DNA from 3 places in the Peribacillus sp. NPDC058075 genome. Region 2 is predicted to be linked to each of the others. Evidence: riboswitches for the same ligand, from Rfam matches in the RefSeq annotation. Region 2 holds a riboswitch; each other region holds the start of a gene.
What was found. Region 2 has a riboswitch for cyclic di-AMP ahead of ACFVS1_RS00750 (APC family permease). Riboswitches for the same ligand answer to the same signal wherever they lie in the genome.

Region 1: it holds a riboswitch for cyclic di-AMP, as region 2 does, so the genes downstream of both, ACFVS1_RS26285 (cation:dicarboxylate symporter family transporter) here and ACFVS1_RS00750 (APC family permease) in region 2, are expected to answer to the same signal.
Region 3: it holds a riboswitch for cyclic di-AMP, as region 2 does, so the genes downstream of both, ACFVS1_RS21080 (TrkH family potassium uptake protein) here and ACFVS1_RS00750 (APC family permease) in region 2, are expected to answer to the same signal.

Annotation. Positions count from the first base shown of each region.
Region 1 is NZ_JBHVSL010000011.1:6,308-11,302, reverse strand. Features, by position in the region: gene ACFVS1_RS26290 (class I SAM-dependent methyltransferase) at 245-430, shown strand; gene ACFVS1_RS26285 (cation:dicarboxylate symporter family transporter) at 862-2,121, opposite strand; cyclic di-AMP (ydaO/yuaA leader) riboswitch at 2,294-2,441, opposite strand; gene ACFVS1_RS26280 (efflux RND transporter periplasmic adaptor subunit) at 2,642-3,901, opposite strand; gene ACFVS1_RS26275 (hypothetical protein) at 3,916-4,578, opposite strand; gene ACFVS1_RS26270 (diacylglycerol/lipid kinase family protein) at 4,709-4,995, opposite strand, start outside.
Region 2 is NZ_JBHVSL010000001.1:142,573-147,567, reverse strand. Features, by position in the region: gene ACFVS1_RS00750 (APC family permease) at 41-1,867, opposite strand; cyclic di-AMP (ydaO/yuaA leader) riboswitch at 2,007-2,150, opposite strand; gene ACFVS1_RS00745 (GtrA family protein) at 2,508-2,963, opposite strand; gene ACFVS1_RS00740 (glycosyltransferase family 2 protein) at 2,923-3,945, opposite strand; gene ACFVS1_RS00735 (DUF6044 family protein) at 3,960-4,995, opposite strand, start outside.
Region 3 is NZ_JBHVSL010000003.1:58,039-63,033, forward strand. Features, by position in the region: gene ACFVS1_RS21060 (ABC transporter ATP-binding protein) at 1-208, opposite strand, end outside; gene ACFVS1_RS21065 (TetR/AcrR family transcriptional regulator) at 327-926, shown strand; gene ACFVS1_RS21070 (MFS transporter) at 972-2,231, opposite strand; gene ACFVS1_RS21075 (hypothetical protein) at 2,587-2,778, opposite strand; cyclic di-AMP (ydaO/yuaA leader) riboswitch at 3,110-3,252, shown strand; gene ACFVS1_RS21080 (TrkH family potassium uptake protein) at 3,421-4,758, shown strand; gene ACFVS1_RS21085 (potassium channel family protein) at 4,782-4,995, shown strand, end outside.

The sequences.
Region 1 (4,995 bases), on a different contig from region 2:
TTTTCACGTAAGTTATATACCCTCCATTAATCATTAGCAGGGACCTTGTGAATAATGCGCAACAGTACTCCATATTAACCCACATGTTAAGGAACACACTCGACAACCTCGAAATATCCATATTATAGGAAGAATGAAGATTTGGAGGATAAATCATGGATAAAATGCTGATGCAACTAAAAGATTAGGTCTGTGGCAATCAGAGAAATATGCATTATAAAAATATTTAAATCGGGAAGATGCAATCCTTGATATCGGATGCGGTACAGGAAGAACCACCTTCGCTCTATATAAAAAGGGATTCCAAAATCCAACGGGAATCGACCTAACACCAGCCATGCTTAATGAAGCCGAAAAAATAGGGATGCAACAAACCTCCCTTTCAACGGCTCATCATTCAATAAAGCAATTTTTGCTTTTAATGGTTTAATGCAAATTCCCCAGCGATAAAACCGCACATTGGCTTTAAAAGAAATCAACCGTATGTTAAAACCTGAAAGACTCTTCATTTTCACAACACATGACGTGATAAAAACGAAAATCACCTGAACTTCTGGGAACAAGAGGAAATGATTTGGTGTGTTGGTAAACAAGATGAGAGGCTTTATGAATTTGGGGATATTATCATATCCGGAAAGACGCTTCAAGAAGATACTTACCTCCATATCCCAACTAACTTGAAGTACTTGTGTGCCTGGAGGAAGCAAGGTTTACAGTCATCGAAAGCATTTATCGAAGTGAATCATTCCATGATGTCAACGCTTTCTCTTCCGCTTGCCGCTTTTGGATCGTCAAAAAATAAGGAAGAGCTTTTTCATTCAAAAAAAATCCAGAGTGACATTTCACTCTGGATTTTTTGTATTAAGAAACTTGTTCTAGTTCTTTTTTGGAAGGAGGGTTGAATTGACCTTCCCATTTAGAGATAACGATAGCCGCAAGTGAATTACCGATAACGTTTACTACTGTACGTCCCATATCAAGAATACGGTCGATACCTGCAATAAATGCTAGACCTTCAATAGGAATACCGACAGTTCCCAATGTCGCTAAAAGAACTACGAAAGATACACCTGGTACACCAGCAATCCCCTTGGAAGTGATCATTAACACTAGCATCAGCGTAATTTGCTCATACATGCTTAAATCAATGCCGTACATTTGAGCGATGAAGATAGCCGCTAACGCTTGGTATAATGTTGAACCATCAAGGTTAAAAGAGTATCCAGTCGGGATAACAAATGTAGCAATATGCTTCGGACATCCCGCTTTCTCCATTTTTTCCATGATTCTCGGAAGAACCGCTTCAGAACTTGCAGTAGAGAAAGCAAGAATCAATTCTTCTTTTAGAAGTTTAATCAATGTAAAGATATTAAATCCTACAAATTTCGCAATAAGACCAAGGATGACAATTACAAAGAAAATCATCGTTCCGTAAACAGAAAGCGCTAACTTTCCTAACGGAATTAAAGATTCCAAACCGAACTTGGAGATCGTCACACCGATTAATGCAAATACACCGATAGGAGCGAATTTCATGACCATGTTAGTCAGGTAGAACATTCCTTCAGCTACACCTTGGAAGAAACGGAATACCGGTTTACCTTTTTCACCGATGGCCGCAATACTTAGTCCAAACAACACGGAGAAGAAAATGATCGCTAGCATATCGCCTTCTACCATGGCTTTTACTGGATTGGATGGCACGATGTGTACAAGTGTATCTACGAACGATTCATGCTGCTTAGTTTCTGCTGTATCAACATATGTGGAGATATCAGTTTGTTCCAGGTTATTCATATTCACACCAGCACCAGGCTGGATGATATTCGCTGAAATTAAACCAACAGCAATCGCTATCATAGTTACGACAACAAAGTATGATAATGATTTAGCACCTAGTTTACCTACCGCTTTCAAGTCACCTACACCGGCAACTGCAACGATAAGGCTGGATACGATGATCGGCACAACAATCATTTTAATCATTCGTAGGAAAATGTCCCCGAATGGCTGTAAAAAGTTTTGGGCCGTCTCACTACCATAAAAAATGGCACCAACGATAATCCCTAGAATTAAACCAATGAAAATTTGGCTAGCTAAACTTAATTTGAATTTCTTCATTTACTTTCCTCACCTTCCATAAAGTCTTTGATGCAAAAACATTTTTGTCTCGGTAAGGGAAACAAGATACTAATAAAAGAAAGTAATTTTTCTTTTTTTGAAAAACTCTGTCTTTACGCCGAAAAAAAAGACACTTCATGTGTCGATTTCTTATTGGCGTGAATATTCACACATGTTCCCTTAAAGACGCTGACGAGGTTAGCTGTCGGGTTAGGAATTGGAAACACAAATGCCCTTTCATTTCTGAATTCACCCCTAGCGGATAAAATCCACAAAAATGGGTCCCCCGTTCTTGGAATAAGATTAAGCGAGTTAACTTATAATAAAATATTATACTAAAAATGATAATCTGTAAATATTTATTATCATCAGTTCAAGAAAAAATCTTTAAAAATGTCTGAATATTCTGCATTAAAGGCTATTGTATCTATAATTACTCTCCCCGATTTTTACTCATATAAGTTATATTGATATATAATTAACAATTATTTGACATCACCTCTCTTGATGTAAGAAGCGGTTATTTTTCCAACATGCCAAGCAACAGATATCTTACTTTTTCCCGAGAGGTGAATTTTTTATAAGTTGCTGCTTTCACTTTTTCAAATTGAATTGGGGTAATGAAATAAGAATGGTTCTTCGCCACATTCGGCTCCATTAGGATGACGTCCCCCACCGACGGTCCCTTTATGATTTCTTGCATCCCTTCAGCCTTAAGCCCTTTTGTAATGTAATGTTTATCCACATAGCCATTTTTAGTCAATTTGTAAATATAAGGATGTTTATGGTATTGTACCGCCTCAATAGGAATGGAGGGTACACCGGCTTTCTCATTGGTTATTACAGTAAGATTCACTTTGGTTCCCACCAACAAAGCTTCCGTTTCTTCACCTTCCGATTCGATTAGTGCCTGAAATGGAAATCTGTTATCTTTTTTTAATGACGGCTCTTCAGCGGGATAGGAATGGATGCGGCCTATCGTCCCTTTCAATGCCTTTTTTGAATCAGAGGAACTTGCTTTTATAGTCATGCCCACTTCAGCCTTTTTCATTTCCTCTTCAGAGAAATCCCCTTCAATTGCCATATTTGTCGAAACAATGGATATAATGGGATTATCCAGGTTTTTATTGATATTTTTAACTACACCATCAGCCTCACTCGTCGACACTACCGCACTGGACTGCCCCTCAATTGAACTTATTTTAGCGTCAAGCATTTTCACTTTTTCATTCAAGCTGTTTTCTTCCAGTTCCTGCTTGTACATTTCTTGCTCAATGTTACTTTTAATAAGATCTGCCGAACTTGTTGTTATATCAATTTTCAAGTTTTTTTCCACCGATTCATCAATGGCTGCTTTTTCAGGATTACTGGTCAGGGTCCATTGATAAGAACTCAACTTCCCTATGTATTCCTCAATCCCTGCAATTTCTCCCTCAGCTGCTGTTTTCTCCGCTTCCAAGTTCGCTTTAAGAGCATCAAGTTCGGTCGTCGTATACTCAAACAACGAAGAGCCGGCCGTAATCGCATCGCCTTCTTTAACAAGGAATTTCTTAAAATCATTTTTCTTGGTATCAAAATAGATATCATACACTTCTACAGGTTTAATTACCCCATTTGTTTGAATAGTATCCGTAATTGTATCTTTTTTTACCTTTGTCCAGTTTTCAACGAAAACAGTTCGTTCCACTTTGCTTTCTTTTTTTTCAATAAGGTATAAGTTAACGGTTATTAAGACTATCGACGCAATGGAGACCGCTGCAATTTTCCATTTCCCCCTCATTCATTTCACCCGCCTTATACAAATACGCCTACTTGGATGTATGCTAAAAAGGCTTTAACAAACCATGTGGCCAGATAGAATAGAACAATCATTAAAAGGACCAAATAATTATTTCGTTCTGAAAACTCCTTTAAATAAAAATATTGCAGAGCAATAATAAGAAATTGAAAAATGGTTATTTCGCTGAAAAAGTGAATGAAATAATCACTTCTGAGAAAATACTGACTGATGATCCCCAATGCAAAAGGATTGCCATCACTTCCTATATCCATTAATACGAATAGAGGAATCAGTAATGTTTTTTCCACTAAATGCAAAACAAAAAGAATCATTTGAACGATGACTACTTTTATATATGGGATATCAGTAACTATCCAAAAGAATAGAGCTGACAAAAATATGTATATGGAAGGGTCGATTATGCCTGTTATTATGTTGCCGCTCACTATAAGCAACTTGGCTGCTTCGAATTCTTCGGCACTCATGTCCGTGATTTCTTTGGAGAATGATTCTGAACCAATGCCAAAATATCCACCAATTGCGAATACTATAAGACTAAGAAAATATAAAAATAGTAATTTCAATCCAAGCTTTGTGACTGCCTCTGCATTTTGAAGCTGATAACGACTCCTATGAGGCTCTAAAATGCCCTTTAACAATCTGACCTGGTACACCATATGTGGTCCTCCTGCAAAAATTGATATATCTTCATATATTTTATCTTATTTTGGAAACAATTGCAGAAATAAGGGATGAATATACAAAAAAAACACATAATCATTCCCATTCACATATAATCCCACCATATTAATTCGGAGTTAATACTGGCAAATGTTGGACAAGGACTTTAATGCGTGCAGGAGTTTGTCTATAGTTCTCTCCATCCATATCCACATCAAGCGGCCTCTCGGTTTCAATGGTCAGGGTATCAGCCTGTAAATAAGTCACCCCAGAGTCAGAGATCATGTTTTTCGTCCATGAACGCTTCATCGCTATAATTTCTAAAAATGCACCAAGGCTTGCTTTTTCCAAGATGGCAACCCCGAAGAGCCCATCATCTGGACTGACCATGGGAAAGGGCAATGAATTGGTGC
Region 2 (4,995 bases):
AAACCTTATGCAGGTTTATCTACAGTTTTAGATATGGAACTTATTTCTTCAAATGATATGGCACTGTCGTAACAACCACATTTCTTTTATAAAGTAAGTAAGCGCGGATCAGTAAACTTGATTGGTTATGAAGTATATTGTGCCAGCCCTTCTTCGGAATGAATTGGGGAATGACCACCGTAACTTTATAATTGGATTCACTAGCCTTATGTTCAACAGTGTCCACAAATTTAGTTAGTGGCTGAATGATACTTCTGTAATAAGAATTCAGTGTAACGAGTCTGACATCTGGCTGCCATTTTTCCCACTTTTCTTCGAATTTTTTTTCGTCTTCTCTTTCAAAAGCGACATAAACGGCAATGACCTGTTGTGCAGATAGAGATTTTGCATAATTTAAAGAGTTCTCAACCACATGGGTTATACCTGCCACAGGTACAATAATGATATTTCCTTCAATCGGTAAGATCGGCTCACATGTTGTAATCCTTAGTTGGTCACCAACTGCTTCATAATGCTTTTTAATTCGATGAAAAATTAAAATGATGATAGGTAAAAAAATCAAAACAGGCCAAACCTGTGTAAATTTGGTTAAAAAGAATATCATCGTGACGGTAAAGCTAATTATGGCACCAATTGAATTAATGGTTAATTTCATCATCCAGCCTTTTGGCTTTTCGCGGACCCATTTAACAATCATGCCAGTCTGGGACAACGTAAATGGAATGAATACCCCTACCGCATAAAGCGGAATGAGATTTTCTGTATGTCCTTCAAATGCGACTATCAAGATGATGGATGCAAGTCCCAGTATGATGATTCCATTGGAATACCCTAATCGGTCCCCTCTGATCGTAAACGCCCTTGGTATGAATTTATCCTTCGCCAGATTTACTGCAAGCAGAGGGAAAGCCGAATAGCCAGTATTGGCCGCAAGTATCAAGATCAATGCAGTCGTACCTTGAATGAAGAAATACATGAAATTCCGTCCAAAGATTTCTTCAGCGATCTGGGAGACGACCGTTACCTCTGCGCTTGGAACGATGCTTAAATAATAGGCTAAGAATACGATTCCCGAAAATAATACAGCTAGCAATGAACCCATCGCTATTAACGTTTTCGCAGCATTATTCGGGGCTGGATCTTTAAAGTTCGGGATTGCATTGGAAATTGCTTCTACGCCTGTCAATGCGGAGCTTCCTGATGCAAATGCTCTTAGCAGGATGAATAAACTGATGCCCGCTACCGGAGTCCCGAGTGACGTGTGCAATTCCGGTGAAACTCCCCCCGTCAAAATCTTGTAAATTCCAACACCAATCAAGATGAACAAAGCTAAAACGAATAGGTACACGGGATAAGCCAAAACAGAGGCCGACTCCGTAACCCCCCGAAGATTCAGGATTGTAAGTAGAATGACGAAAATGATGGCTATGACGACATTATATGAATGCAGGCCGGGAAAAGCGGACGTGATGGCATCCGTACCTGCAGAAACACTTACAGCTACCGTTAATATATAATCCACCAATAAGGATCCTCCAGCTATCAACCCTGGATTGACTCCTAAATTGTTTTTTGAAACCACATAGGCCCCCCCGCCATGCGGATAAGCGAAAATGATTTGTCTATAGGACAAAATCAATGCCGCTAACAGGATCAATACTCCGATCGCGATAGGGATGGAATACCAAAATGCTGCAGCACCGACCGTGATCAGGACAATCAATATTTGCTCCGGTCCATATGCAACCGAAGACAAAGCATCAGAAGATAATATCGCCAAAGCCTTTGTTTTGTTAAGCTTTTGTTCACCAAGTGCATTGGATTTTAAAGGTCTCCCAATCAAGAACCTCTTTATAGAAGATAACATCAAGCATTCACCACCATAGTTAATTTATAAGTTTATGTTGCCCAGCTGCAGCAAAAAAACGAAACGAAACACAAAAATGCCTACAAGTCATAGCTAAATAGACCTGTAGACATCAATTTTTTTGTCTAACAAGCTCCACCTTCCTTCTCATATAACGCTTACGAGGTTAGCTGTCGGATTCGGACCTAAGAGTAGCCCTACCTTTTAAAGGATTCACCCCTTGGATTGTAAACAACCCCAATAACGGGTCCCCCGCACCATAAGGTTTAAGCGATTTAGAAATATGAAACTGTTGATTATCATACTCCCGTGAAATGGAAAAGTAAATGAAAATTTTGCTCAAAAATAGAAAAATTCTTTGTTCGTGAGGTTTTGTTTTTGACGTATATAACATAAGTCCTGCAATGACATGATTCGAAGGTCGGAAAGGAGGTAAGTAAACGTCTAATAAAGAAATAATGCAGGAGTCTGAACATCCGAAAAGGTAAAAAAATCAGCCTCATGGAGAAGGCGAAGGCGATGAAAGAAATTAACCAGATCTGCCCCAGCTCGGATCGTCATAAAAAGGGGAAACTTATTAAATATCAAGTTCCGCCTTACTATCCTTCCGATAGGGGCACTCTTCCACTGATTCACCTAATTAGTTCCTTCCTTCTTGAATTGGTCTCAAATTGCCTTTTTTAAAGACAAAATATTTCTGGCCAATATAGTTAAGCAAGGTATAAAAGATTGTTCCTATGAGAACAGCCAAATTTTGTTGTATGGATAAATGAACGGATCCTTCCAGAGATTCTGCAATAGCTTGGCCTATAGAATACGCTGCGGAATAACAAATCAGGATGACGCAAAAGAAACGGGCAACTCCTCGCCCCCATTCTATATCGCTTTTAAAGGTAAAAGTCCTGTTCAAAAGAAAACTCGTTATAGCACCCGTACCATTGCCGAAAAAGGTGGAGACCCAGTAAGATAATTCAAGGACATTCATAAGAAAAAGCATGATGGAAAGTCCAACCGCTGTATTGACTATTCCAACCAATAAAAAGCGGATGAAGGAGTTAGTGTGTTTTAGATAGTTTTTCAATACTGTTCCGTTCATTGTCCAGTTGCTCCCGTTTTTTTAAATCGAGCGGATTAAATAGATCAAGATCAACAATATATTTAGGCCGGCGTTTGGATTCATTATAGATTTTACCGATATATTCCCCAATCAAGCCGACAGCAATCAGCTGCAGTCCGCCAATCAACCAAATGGAGGTGATTAATGAGGTCCAACCAGTTTCAGTCTGTCCATAAAACTTTAACCATAAAAAGTAAGACCCAAAAAGTAAGCTAATGAAAAAGGAAAGACATCCTAGCCATAAGACAATCCGGATCGGTGTAACTGAAAAGGAAGTAATGCCATCAAGCGCAAAAGCAACCATCTTCTTAAATGGATATTTCGTTTCCCCGGCCAATCTTTCTTTTCGGTCATAATAAACAGAGTCCGTCTTAAATCCAATGAGCGGGACAATCCCCCGTAAAAAAAGATTGGTTTCATCAAATCGTTCCAGCTCCGCGATCGCCCTTTTGCTCATTAGCCGGAAATCGGCATGATTATAGACAAGGTTAACCCCCATTTTGTTCATCAATTTATAAAAACCAGTTGCAGATGTCCGTTTAAAAAATGAATCAAGGTCCCTTTTCTGGCGGACACCATATACGATTTCACATCCTTCATTGAATTTCCGAATGAATTCAGGGATGACTTGAATATCATCCTGTAAATCTGCATCAATGGAAATCACACAATCCGAGGCTTCCTTGGCTGTAAACAATCCTGCCAGAAGTGCATTTTGATGTCCTGCATTCCTGGAAAGCTTTAGCCCGCGAACCAATTCATTATGGATCGTTTCCTTATAAATGATCTTCCAGGTTTGATCTTTGCTTCCATCATCAACAAGCAGAATTTTACTCTGACCAGAAACAACGTTTTCTTCGACTAATCCCTTCATCAATCCACAAAGCTGTGAAATGGTATCCTGCAAAACGCTTTCTTCGTTATAACAAGGTACAACAATCGTCAATATCGGTGAATTCATTCTATTCCCCCCTTTCATATGACTCTGTATACATATATTTTCCATATGCTGCCTTTCTTTGTGAAAACCCTATCTATTACCAATCCGTTTTCCTTCGCGTTGTTGATTGGGATGGCAGAAAATATATACTTCCCGCCTAATCCTTTAAACGCATCCATATTAAGGTCCAAATTTTCCAGCTCTTTCTTTGAGCCTTTCTTGAACATATAATGCTTCCCAAGCTCATCGGTATATAGGTAACAACGTCCTCCCCATTCATCAAAGTAGATTCTGATGTTTTTATTCTTAGCCAATTCGTTTTCAATTATTTGACGAAATTGATGTTTGTAAGAAAGCGGATAGAAATTGTTATAGCTATCGAGGGTGTAAAATCCATTAAATTGTGCGATTGCAGGATGCAGTCCAATGCTAGCAACACGATACTCTTCCTGTGGAAGGTCAATATGATCTTTTATTTCCTGAAAAAGGCTTTCTGAATAGAACTCTTTAAAGGAAGGTTTTTTATTGTAAGTGATTTCTTCATTGAAGCCTATTAAGATCAAAATTTGAACGGCGATGAAAATAGAAAGGGTTTTCTTAGCATAATCGCTTTGTTCCCAAATGATTTTTATCGCGAGGGCAAAGCCCAAGTAAATCACCATCGGCCTTAAAAAGTGAAATCTGGCAAAATTAAAGGTATCCAAAGTGTGAAACCTTTCCGTTAAAGGAAGCCAGCCTTTATAAAACCAAAATGCGTACCATGCTGAGAGTATAAAATTCAAGCCGAATAAAAATACATATACCTTTTCCTGTCTCCACAGTTTTTTGGTCAGAATGATATAAAGGGCAAAGACGGTAATCGGCAGAATGATAAGCGCATGTACAGTCATGACATGCGTATGCCCAAGAACGAAATTTTTGAAAGTAAGCTTGATGACCCGATCGAGCGGCAGCCTGGCGTGAAAATATTCATCTCTGCTGTTTGGCTCCGAATCAAAAATGAAGGAAGACACCAAACGATACTCCACCAAACCAAAAATGAAGGTCATATACACGATCGAAAGAAGGAAT
Region 3 (4,995 bases), on a different contig from region 2:
TTGGCACTTCATGATCCAGAACCGTGACTTTGCCCGCATCGGGCTTAATCAATCCGACAATCATTTTAATCAAGGTTGTCTTTCCGCATCCGGATGGACCTAATAAGCCAAAAATTCCGTTTTTTTCAATATTCAGGCTCAATGGCTGAATGACCTTTTTCTGATGAAAACCTTTGGCAATTCCTTCAATGGAAATCGCGTTTTTCAATGTACACACATCCTCCCTCTTTAATTAACACGGTGTTGAGTGTATCATCATTCTAAGGCAGCATTTGATCTAATACAATCAACACATTTGGAAAAATGTTCAGTGAAGGAGACATTCCATGGCATCGATTCATGAGGATATGGTACAGAAGACGAAAATGCAGATACACCATCATTTTATTGCACTCGTTGAAGCAGAGGGGTTCTCACATGTATCAGTGAAGAAAATTGCAGAGCGTGCCAACATTAATCGGGGTACATTCTATTTGCATTACACAGATAAATATGAATTGATGAATCACTTACAGCAGGAATTGTTAAATGAACTTCAAACCCGCATTACTGCCATTTTGCCGAAAGAGGCTTTTTTGGCTCTTCATCAACAACAGCTTTACCCGCCTTTCGTAGCGATTTTTCAATTCATCAGTGAACATGCCAACGCATTAAGGGCGATTCTTGGTGATCAGGGCGATCCTTCTTTTGCCAAAAAAATTAAGCGCGTATTCGGTGAAATACTGTTGGAGCGTTTGATCAGCCTGCATCCAGCAGCTAAAGATGAAGCATTCCGCATGTATATGCACGCCTTCCTGACATCGGCGATTTTAGGGGTGATTCAGGAGTGGCTGGAGAATTGTGAAGAACAAACGGCGGAAGAAATGGCGAAAATCCATTTTCAAATCTTGAACTTCATCAGTCAAATGCGCACATTCATCCAATGAACGATTCATTAAAGGCATGTTCCATCAACATGCCTTTAAATCAGATTATATCTTTTCCTTCGTTTCTACCTCTACATCACCAACCGAATAATATCTGCTCTTAGAGGTCTTCATACTAAGCACCGACAACCAAATTGATAAAGCGAACATGATCATGGAACCTAAAATCACCACGAACCTAATCGAAATGAAATGAGCTGAAACACCAACAATTGCGGTAGACATGATGATCAACAAAGCTTCTAACAAACCAAAAACACTTCCGACCCTGCCCATGATTTCCACCGGAATATTATTTTGATAAAAGGTTTGAAAGCCGGTGTTGGCAAAAGCCAATGAAAAGGCAATGATGAAAAATCCGATGGCGGCCAGTGAAAAGGAATTCGAAAAGGCATAGGTCATATAACCTATTGAGACAAATAAAGATCCAAGACCAATCAGGTGCGAGATTTGCACTTTACTGATGAATACGGCATTGACTATGGCACCCACAATGATGCCTGCCCCGGCGATGCTTACGAGGAATCCGTAATCGCTGTCCGACAAAAGGAGCTCAGCCTTGGCAAACGCGGCTTCTTGGGAATCGATCGCCGTTTCCATTACCACCATGCAGCTGAATAAGAAATAAATGAGCATGATATAGGAAGATTTCCGGCTGAAGTCCAGGACGATGCCCCAATCCTTTTTCATGATGGTCCAGGACAGGTAGTGACTGGATTGTTCAAGGGGATGATCCTTTTCAAGATTAGGCATGAATAGAGTGATGATACCGGATAACAATAAGGCAGCCGCGTTAATATAAATCGCCAAAATGGGCGTACCAATCAAGAAAAGGATCCCCGCTAGCGCCGGTCCAATCAAAAAAGCTCCAGAATCCATTAAGCTTCGTAATGAGTTAAATCGTTTCCTCTGTTCAACGGGAATTAATTTTGTAATATATGACCTTGATGTTGTTAAGAATATGGCCCCTGCCATATTGATCACGAAGACAAGGGAATAGATGACCCAAATAGAAGAAGTCAATGGCAGCAAGGCTATGAATACCGTGCGAAATAGGTCAAGTGCCACCATCAGATTCCGCTTATTTATCCGGTCGATCACGCTGCCTGCCCACACATTCGTAAATAGGGCAGCCATCGGTTTAACGATATAAAGTCCAGCTACTGCCAAGGCTGAATCAGTCATATCCAGAACGATTAAATTAAGGGCAATGAAATAAACCCAAGAACCGAAGTTGGAGATACCCATTCCGCACAATAGAATGGATGGGTATTTCCAGGATACTAATGTATTTCTAAATGTCATCGCTTCTCCCCCATGACCGAACAATAAAAAACCCGTTCCAAGCAATGCGTCTCGGGACGAGGTCAATTCGCGGTGCCACCCCATGCGTCACCATACATCCCCAACTATTTTCGGCTGCTTTCGAGGTTCTTTTGGAAAGTGGTCATTTCATTTACTTTTCTCCTCTTTACGCCTATATCTTATTTACTAAATTTTAACATCAATGGTTTTATAATGTAAATAAAGCAAAAAAACTCATTCAAAATAAATGAGTTTAAAAGCAAAACAAGATATGGATTTTTCGCTCAGCGTTCCCGGATAGAACACAGGGATTTTATAATTGAATACCGCTAATGATGTTGGGATTTCAGTTGATTTACCTTAGGGAAAACAATTTTAAAAACGGATTCTTTTTCTTATCCGTTATCCTTAACTCATTCATGATGATTTGATCCTCATGCTCGGCTATCCATTTCCTAAGTGCATCTTTATCCTGGCATTGTGTTAAATATGTCTGGCCACCCTTGCCTGTAGCATTAATAACATATCTATTGAACGTCTTCTCCATAATTGCCCGCCTTTTTAATAAAATGTATTGAACCTTTAAATACGAATGCCATGCTTTTTTCATTATGGTTTACAAAAGAAACATAATATATCTATTACAAATTTTGATTAACAATAGCGTGTTCTGCTTGAAAGTAGTGATTAAAGTACATCGATGGTGGTTATCATAATCGGATTAATCGAACCTATCATAATGTGCTAACTAATATTTGTCAATACGTTTTTTAAATGTAAATGAAACGTAAATTTTCAGTCTTGTTAAAGAAATATTTTTTTACGATTTAGGGGTTTACAACTACTAAATAATGGGAGTAGAATACGTTTATCAATTTAATGCATTTCGGCCTAAACTCAATGGAATTGAGTACGGAGGACCCAATCAATTGGGGTTAATTCTGCCTTGCAGAAGGGATGAGATCAGCTCTTTCGCCATCCTACCCGTCAGCTAACTTCGTCGGCTAAAGCGAAGGAGGTCATAAGACCGCCTATTTCGGGAGTTTTTTTTTCACGCTTTTTGTGGCAAAATAACTGCTCGATGTTTTCGCCGGTCTTTTTATTATGCCTTTAAAAAGATTCTGAAAGCAGATTGATAATTAAAATATCATACAGTTTTACACAATTTTTTTAGGTAGGGATGATCAATTTGATAAAAGCAAAAAATTTGTTGGATCCTCCAAAAATACTTGTACTCGGGTTTGCCATCCTGATACTTATCGGGTCCTATTTATTGACCCTGCCGGTTTCTACTGAAAGTGGGAATGGGCTTTCTTTTCTTGATGCTTTATTCACCGCAACCTCCGCTACTTGTGTAACAGGGCTGGTCGTAGTGGATACTGGATCGACCTTCACCACTTTTGGTGAGTTGGTCTTCTTAACACTGATTCAGATAGGCGGCTTAGGGTTCATGTCATTTGCGACGTTTTTCTTTTTCCTTTTAGGCAAAAAGATTTCTTTAAAAGGCAGGTTACTCTTGCAGGAATCCTTAAATAATCTATCCATGGCAGGTGTAGTCAGATTAGTGAAGCGGCTTTTAATTTTCACAGCCATCATTGAGGGCATTGGCGCCCTTATTTTATCGATTCGCTTTTCTTTTGACATGCCTATCGGCAAAGCAATCTATTACGGGGTATTTCATTCCATATCGAATTTCAATAATGCCGGCTTTGATTTAATGGGGGAATTCAGGAGTTTGACTCCTTATGTATCTGATCCATTCGTAACCCTTACCGTCGCCTTCCTCATCACGTTTGGCGGAATAGGTTTTATCGTGATGAATGAACTATACGAATATCGTGACACCCATCGTTTATCCGTACATACGAAGATTGTTCTGGCGACTAGCTTGACCCTTACGATTGCCGGTGCAATTTTAATCTTCTTATTCGAGTTCGACAATGCCAAGACATTGCAGCCTTTATCTCTCATGGGTAAAACGCTGTCATCAATATTTCAATCGGTATCACCAAGGACGGCAGGCTCCAATACGCTGAATATCCCTGATTTAACTCAGCCAACATTACTGCTCATCATTTTTCTGATGTTCGTCGGGGCTTCACCTGGATCGACTGGCGGCGGGATTAAAACGACTACATTAGCAACGCTTGTTGGAACGGTTTGGTCACAGATTAAAGGAAAGGGTGATGTGGTATTATTCCGGCACCGCATTGTGAGTGAGACGATCTTTAAAGCATTATCCGTTACATTCATTGGCGTATCCATGGTTTCAATGATCTCCATTCTGTTGACCATCACTGAAAGCGGAACTGATTTCTTGATGATTTTGTTTGAAGCCACTTCAGCATTCGCCACCGTGGGACTTTCAATGGGTTTGACCCCGGAATTATCACCGGTTGGCCGGATGCTCATCATTTTCACGATGTTTGCAGGCCGGGTGGGTCCTTTGACTTTGGCCTTTGCTATCGCCATGAGGCGCAAACCAGATCCGTTCCGCCGTCCAAAAGGGAAAATCATGATTGGTTAATCGTAAATGAAGGAGTGTAAAAGATGGGAAAACGACAATATGCCGTGATCGGCTTAGGCAGATTCGGAACCAGTGTGGCCCATAGATTATATACGGCCGGCCAAGAGGTATTGGGGATTGATGTCAACGAGGAAAGAGTCGAGAATGCAGAACTTAGCGTTACCCATGCGGTCATGGCGGATACGACTGAAGAAGAGACATTGAAGTCAATCGGAATCCGTAATTTCGATTGTGTCA